Regions from separate parts of the Micromonospora sp. NPDC049523 genome, predicted to be linked through region 1. Evidence: riboswitches for the same ligand, from Rfam matches in the RefSeq annotation. Region 1 holds a riboswitch; the other holds the start of a gene.

Evidence for each region. Region 1 has a riboswitch for S-adenosylhomocysteine ahead of ahcY (adenosylhomocysteinase). Riboswitches for the same ligand answer to the same signal wherever they lie in the genome.
Region 2: linked by a shared signal. The riboswitch ahead of metH (methionine synthase) and the one ahead of ahcY (adenosylhomocysteinase) in region 1 are both predicted to bind S-adenosylhomocysteine.

The regions. Positions count from the first base shown of each region.
Region 1 is NZ_JBFAPP010000006.1:391,536-394,942, forward strand. It holds gene AB0J90_RS12260 (DUF4097 family beta strand repeat-containing protein) at 1-816, opposite strand, end outside; gene AB0J90_RS12265 (hypothetical protein) at 900-1,451, opposite strand; S-adenosyl-L-homocysteine riboswitch at 1,630-1,704, shown strand; gene ahcY (adenosylhomocysteinase) at 1,822-3,282, shown strand; gene AB0J90_RS12275 (hypothetical protein) at 3,327-3,407, opposite strand, start outside.
Region 2 is NZ_JBFAPP010000005.1:284,057-287,463, reverse strand. It holds gene metH (methionine synthase) at 1-1,705, opposite strand, end outside; S-adenosyl-L-homocysteine riboswitch at 1,722-1,805, opposite strand; gene AB0J90_RS10055 (zf-HC2 domain-containing protein) at 1,923-2,666, opposite strand; gene AB0J90_RS10050 (sigma-70 family RNA polymerase sigma factor) at 2,667-3,182, opposite strand.

The DNA of each region.
Region 1 (3,407 bases):
GGCGTAGGTGCGGGCGCGTACCTCTACGGTCTCGTCCGACGTGCCGGGGCCGTCGGAGGTGTCGAGTTCGTTGCGAACCCGGCCGGACACGGACTTCACGTCGAGCCAGGCGGCCGTACCCCTGCGGATGCCGACCTCCAGGTCACCGGAGGCGGACTCGATCACCACCGAGCCGCGTACGACCTCGCCGATGCGGACGTTGCCGTTCGCGGTCTTGGCCGTCACGGGACCGAGTGCCCGGTCGACGGAGATGTCACCGTTGGCCGCGTTCGATCGCAGGTCACCGGTGACCTCGCCGATGGTGATGTCACCGTTGGAGTTCTTGATCACCGCTCGACCGGCGATCCCGCGGATCTCCACGTCGCCGGAGTGGGTGGTGACCTCGGTGTCGCCCGTGGTGTGGCCCACCGTGATCCGACCGCTGCTGGTGTGCGCGTGCAGCGCGCCGGTACGGTCCAGCCCGATGTTGCCGAGACTGGTCTTGAACCGGCACTCGCCGAGCCGACCCTCGGTGTCGAAGTCCGCCAGCGAGGCGTAGGCGCGCACGTCCGAGCCGGTCGGCAGCTCGACGGTCAGGTCGACCGACCCGACCTTGTTGCTGAAGAGCGTACGCAGCTTCGGTGCCTTGACCAGCAGCTTGCCGTCGGTGAACTCGACCCGCGTCTGCTCGGCTGCCTTCACGTCGAGCTCGTTGGAACGGTCGTTCGGCTGGACCTCGACCACCGTCTCGCCGCGGTCGTTGGCGGTGATCCGGGCGCGGCCGACAACGAGGTCGATCGTCGCGGAGATGGGGCCCGGGGTTTCGAAACTAGGCATGGCGGTGCCCTCCTGATGGGTCTGGTGGATGTCTTACGAGGTGGCGGGGTTGGAGCAGTGATGTGACGGATGGCGATCCGTGGCTAGCGGACCCAGCCGGTGTAGTGCTGTCCGGCCCAGTTGTTCTGCCGCTCGGGCTGGCGGTCGCGTTCCTCCTTCGCGAGCGAGGCGGCGGCGACCCGGACCAGCCAGGCGTTGACCGAGAGGCGTTCCCGACCGGCGGCCTCCTCGATCCGGGTCTTGAGCTGCTCGGGCAGGCGGAAGTTGATCCGCGAGACGGCGCCGTCGTCGGCGTCCGGCGCGGGGGTCGGTGCGGCGGCCGTCCGGGGCTCGGTCGGGCTTTCGTACGCGTCGAAGCTGTCCCCGGGCAGATGTCCCGGCGCCAGTGCGGCCGGTGGTGGCGCCACCACGAACTCCGGCTCGCCGCCCCGCAGGCGGAGGTCCACGGAGCCCGGTGCGAGGTCGCGGGTGATCTCGTCCGCCGCTGCCGACAACGCGTCGAGCAGGGTGAGCCGGACGGCCGACTCCAGCGGCGCGGTCAGGCGCTCGGCGAGGGCGCGGGCGTCGTCGCCCCCGGCCTCGGCGGCGACCGCGAGCTGCCGCCGCAGGTTGTCGACGTACTGCGTGATGTCCATGGCACCATCATGGCACCACGATGGCGCCATGGCAAGCCACATCTGGCGCCGCTGGCGCCGGATGGCGCACTGTTGGCGCCAACATGGCATCAGGCGGTGCCAGGTGCCGTCGAGCTGGCGCCACCCGGTAGCGGTTCCGATCGCGTTATGATGTGCGGGCGCCCCACGGGGCGCGGCCCGGGTCGAGAGGCGCTGCGACGGATTCCATCCGCCACGCTCGATCTGTGGCCAGACACAAGGGCGCCTCCGAGCAGGAGGTGCCCTTTTTGGCATCTTCTGCCGCGCTGCGGGCTACCACCGTCGCGGCGCCGTACCGGTGCGGACCCCGTCCCACCGACCTCCAGCATCACGGAGTACGGAAGAGGAATCCATGAACGCACGACTGCAAGAGATCAACGGTGTCGAATTCGCGGTGGCGGACCTGTCGCTCGCTGCAGCGGGACGGCACCAGATGCGCCTGGCCGAACACGAGATGCCCGGCCTGATGGCGATCCGGCGGGAGTTCGCCGACGCCCAACCACTGCGCGGAGCACGGGTCGCGGGCTCACTGCACATGACCGTCCAGACCGCCGTGCTCATCGAGACCCTCGTCGCGCTCGGCGCCCAGGTCCGCTGGGTCTCGTGCAACATCTTCTCTACCCAGGACGAGGCCGCCGCCGCGGTTGTCGTCGGCCCCGGTGGCACGGTCGAGGCGCCCAGCGGTACGCCGGTGTTCGCCTGGAAGGGCGAGACCCTGGAGGAGTACTGGTGGTGCACCATGCAGCTGTTCGACTTCGGTGACGGGCAGGGCCCGAACATGATCGTCGACGACGGGGGCGACGCCACGCTGCTCGTACACAAGGGTTTCGAGTACGAGAAGACCGGTGCCGTGCCGTTGCCCGACGAGGACGACCACGTCGAGTACAAGCTCATCCTGCAGACCCTCGCCGACAGCCTGGCCAGCGACAACCAACGCTTCACCCGGGTCGTCGGCCAGATGCGCGGCGTCACCGAGGAGACCACCAACGGCGTCGGTCGGCTCTACCGGCTGGCCCGCAGCGGCCAATTGCTGTTCCCGGCCATCAACGTGAACGACTCGGTGACAAAGTCGAAGTTCGACAACAAGTACGGCATTCGCCACTCGCTCGCCGACGGTCTCAACCGCGCCACCGACGTGATGCTCGGCGGCAAGCTCGCGGTCGTCTGCGGCTACGGCGACGTCGGCAAGGGCGCGGCCGAGTCGCTGCGCGGTCAGGGAGCGCGGGTCGTGGTCACCGAGATCGACCCGATCTGCGCGCTACAGGCCGCGATGGAGGGGCTCCAGGTCGTCGAACTCGAAGACGTGGTGTCGACCGGGGACATCTTCATCACCACCACCGGCGGCACCGACATCATCATGGCCGAGCACATGGCGAAGATGAAGCACAACGCGATCGTCGGCAACGTCGGCCACTTCGACCTCGAGGTCGACATGGCCGGCCTGGCCCAGACTCCGGGCATCGAACGGGTGGAGATCAAGCCGCAGGTGCACGAGTGGCGCTTCCCGGACGGACACTCGATCATCGTCCTCTCCGAGGGCCGGCTGATGAACCTCGGCAACGCCACCGGCCACCCGAGTTTTGTCATGTCGAACTCGTTCACCAACCAGGCGATGGCGCAGATCGAGCTGTTCACCAAGCCCGGTGAGTACGCCAAGGACGTCTACGTACTGCCCAAGCACCTGGACGAGAAGGTGGCCCGGCTGCACCTCGACGCGCTCGGCGTACGCCTGACGACCCTGACCAAGAAGCAGGCCGACTACCTCAGCGTCGACGTCGAAGGCCCCTACAAGGCGGACCACTACCGTTACTGACCCGGCGGAGCCCGCTCCGGGAGCCGTCGAGGCTCCCGGAGCGGTCAGGTCGCCTGGAGCGTGAGTGCGGTGCCGACCGTGTTCGGCACGAACGCGTCTCCGAAGCGGGCCGCCATCGCCCGCTG
Region 2 (3,407 bases), on a different contig from region 1:
AGGAGAACGACAGGTTGGAGATGCCGCCGCTGGTCCTGGCCCCGGGGCAGCGCTCCTTGATCAGCGGCAGCGCGTCGATGAACGCCTTCGCGTACCCGTTGTGTTCGGCGATGCCGGTCGCCACGGCCAGTACGTTCGGGTCGAAGACGATGTCCTCGGGCGCGAAGCCGGCCTGCTGGGTGAGCAGGTCGTAGGCGCGGGCGCAGATCGACACCTTGCGCTCGACCGTGTCGGCCTGGCCGAGTTCGTCGAAGGCCATCACGACCACGCCGGCTCCGTAGTCGCGGATCCGGCGGGCCTGGGCGAGGAAGGACTCCTCCCCCTCCTTGAGGCTGATCGAGTTGACCACGCCCTTGCCCTGTACGCAGCGCAGCCCGGCCTCCAGCACGCTCCACCGCGAGCTGTCGATCATGACCGGGATCCGGGCGACCTCCGGCTCGGTCGCGATCAGGTTCAGGAAGGTGGTCATCGCCCGCTCGCTGTCGAGCAGGTCGGCGTCCATGTTGACGTCGAGGATGTTGGCGCCGCCGCGTACCTGTTCCAGGGCGACGTCGACCGCGCCCTGGTGGTCGCCGGCCTCGATCAGCCGGCGGAACCGGGCCGAGCCGGTGACGTTCGTCCGCTCGCCGATCATGACGAAGCCGGTGTCGGGACCGATCGCGAACGGCTCCAGCCCGCTGAACCGGGTCTGGGCCGGCGGTGCCGGTACCGGCCGGGTCGGGCGCCCGGCGACCGCGGCGGCGACCTGCGCGATGTGCGCCGGGCTGGTGCCGCAGCAGCCGCCGACGATGTTGACCATCCGGTCGTCGGCGAACTCGCGCAGCAGCCGACCGGTCTCCTCGGGCTGCTGGTCGTAGCCGCCGAAGGCGTTCGGCAGGCCGGCGTTCGGGTGGCAGGCGACGTAGGTGTTGGCGAGCCGGGACAGGTCGGCGACGTGCGGGCGCACCTCGGCGGCGCCGAGCGCGCAGTTGACCCCGACCACCAACGGCTCGGCGTGCTCGATCGAACTCCAGAACGCCTCGACGGTCTGCCCGGACAGGGTTCGGCCGCTCAGGTCGACGATCGTCACCGAGATCCACAGCGGCAGGTCCGGCGCGACCTCACGGGCCGCCGCGATCGCCGCCTTGGCGTTGAGCGTGTCGAAGATCGTCTCGATCATCAGGATGTCGACGCCGCCGTCGGCCAGCGCCCGGATCTGCTCCGCGTACGCGTCCCGGACCCGGTCGAACGACACCGCCCGGTAGGCCGGATCCTCCACCCGCGGCGAGAGCGACAGGGTCACGTTCAGCGGGCCGACCGAGCCGGCGACAAACCGCCCGCCCATTTCGTCGGCGGCCTGCCGGGCCAGTTGGGCACCGCGCAGGTTCATCTCCCGGACCAGCGACTCCAGGCCGTAGTCGGCCTGGGCGATGCTCGTCGCGGTGAAGGTGTTCGTCGTGGTGATGTCCGCGCCGGCCGCCAGGTACTGCCGGTGTACGTCGAGGATCACGTCCGGCCGGGTCAGGTTCAGCAGGTCCGGGTCGCCGGTCACGTCGTGCGAATGGTTCGGCAGCAGCTCGCCCCGGTAGTCCGCGGGGGTGAGCCCGGCACCCTGCAACATCGTGCCCCAGGCCCCGTCCAGCACCACGATGCGCTGGTCCAGCAGCTCACGCAGCGCCCGCGTACGGGACGCCCGATCGTGGTCGCGGCTCGAAGTCGTGTGCATAGGCCACCTCCGCTGTTCAACGGAGGCGCCCTTGCAGTCTGCGGTGAAGCCGGGTCGAGCGTGGCGGGCGTCTTCGCCCGTTGCAGCGCCTCTCGACCTGAAGGACCAAGGGTACGGGATGCGGCGCGGTGAAGCCGAAACTCGGCACTCCGTGGGACGGAGAACTCGACGCACCTCGCAGCCGAGTGGGCTCAGCGCACGTCGTAGCCGAGTGGGCTCAGCGCACGTCGTAGCCGAGCAGCGGGGTGCCGTTGGACCGGAGCACCTCCAGCCGGACCAGGTCCAGGCCGGAGAACCGGGTCGCCCCGGTGAAGGTGACCTCCTCGCCGGGGGCGGCCAGCCAGGATCCGACCTGCTCGGCGGCACCGTCCGGTCCGTACGCCATCAGGCGGTAGGTGTACGTCCTCGGGTGGGTGCCGCTGCTGATGTACTCGCAGCGCATGATCACTTCCGTACCCCACCTGGTGCCGTTGAGTCCGATCTCGGCCCGTACCGGCACCGCGCCGGCCACCGGCTCCATCGCGACCATCCGTACCTGCACGTCGGTGGTGGTCGGGCTGGCGCTGGGCGGGGCGGCCTCGGGGGTCCCCGGACTGCCTCCGAGCAGCTGGTCCGTACCCAGCCCGATCACGACCGCCAGGCAGGCGGCGGCGAGCACCGTGCCGGCGTACCGGTAACGGGTCGTCCGGCGCTGGCGGCGCCGCGCTGTCTGCGCGGCCGTCAGCAGCTCCGGCAGTCGCGACTCGACGGTCGGCGACGGCGCGGTGATCAGCGCCAGCCCGTCGGCGTCCAGCCGGCTCAGCAGCCCCGGCAGGGCCGCGATCTCGGCCACCGCCTGGCGGCAGGACGGGCAGCTGGCGAGGTGTCGCTCGTACGCGGCGCGGTCGGCCGGAGCGAGCGCACCCAGCACGTACGCGCCGTCGTCGAAGGCGAAGTCACACCGCTCGTCGCGCTCGCTCATCTATTGGGTCACCCCCATCTCCGCCAGCACCAACCGTAGGGATCGCAGCGCGTAGTGCGTCCGCGACTTCACCGTGCCCGCCGGTACGCCCAGCCGCGCCGCCGCCTCCGCGACCGATCTTCCCTGGTAGAAGCACTCCACCAGCACCTCGCGGTGGGTCGAGGAGAGCCGCGCGAGCGCCTCGGCGACCATCCACGCCTCCACCGCCCGGTCCGCCTCGTCGGTCGACTGCGGCGGCTCGGGCAGTTCGTCGGTGATCACCTCACCGATCCGGGACGTACGCCGTCGCCAGGCGTCGATCGCGAGGTTGCGGGCGGTGGTGAAGAGCCACGCCCGGACCGAGCCGCGCTCCGGATCCAGCGCCTCCGGATGGCGCCAGGCCCGCAGCAGGGTCTCCTGGACCAGGTCCTCCGCCCGCTGGCGGTCGCCGTTGACCAGGCGCAGGGAGTGCGCGAAGAGCGCCTCGGCGTGCTCGTCGTGCAGCGCGCGCAGGAGTTCGGCGTCCCGGTCGCTGATGGCAACCTCCTCGGTGCCGCACCCGGCGCCGGCACTCCCGACACCCTTGCGAACTGTTCCACGTAATCCGCGGGCGATCGGTTCACCTGCGCCGCCGGTGGTCCCCCCGGTCCCCGTCTGCGCACTTGTTCATGTGGGGTTCACCACAGCGCTGACAGGCGCTCACAGCGCACTCCTAGCGTGCGGCTCACCCACCCGCGCGCTGTTCCCGGGCGCGGCCAGCAC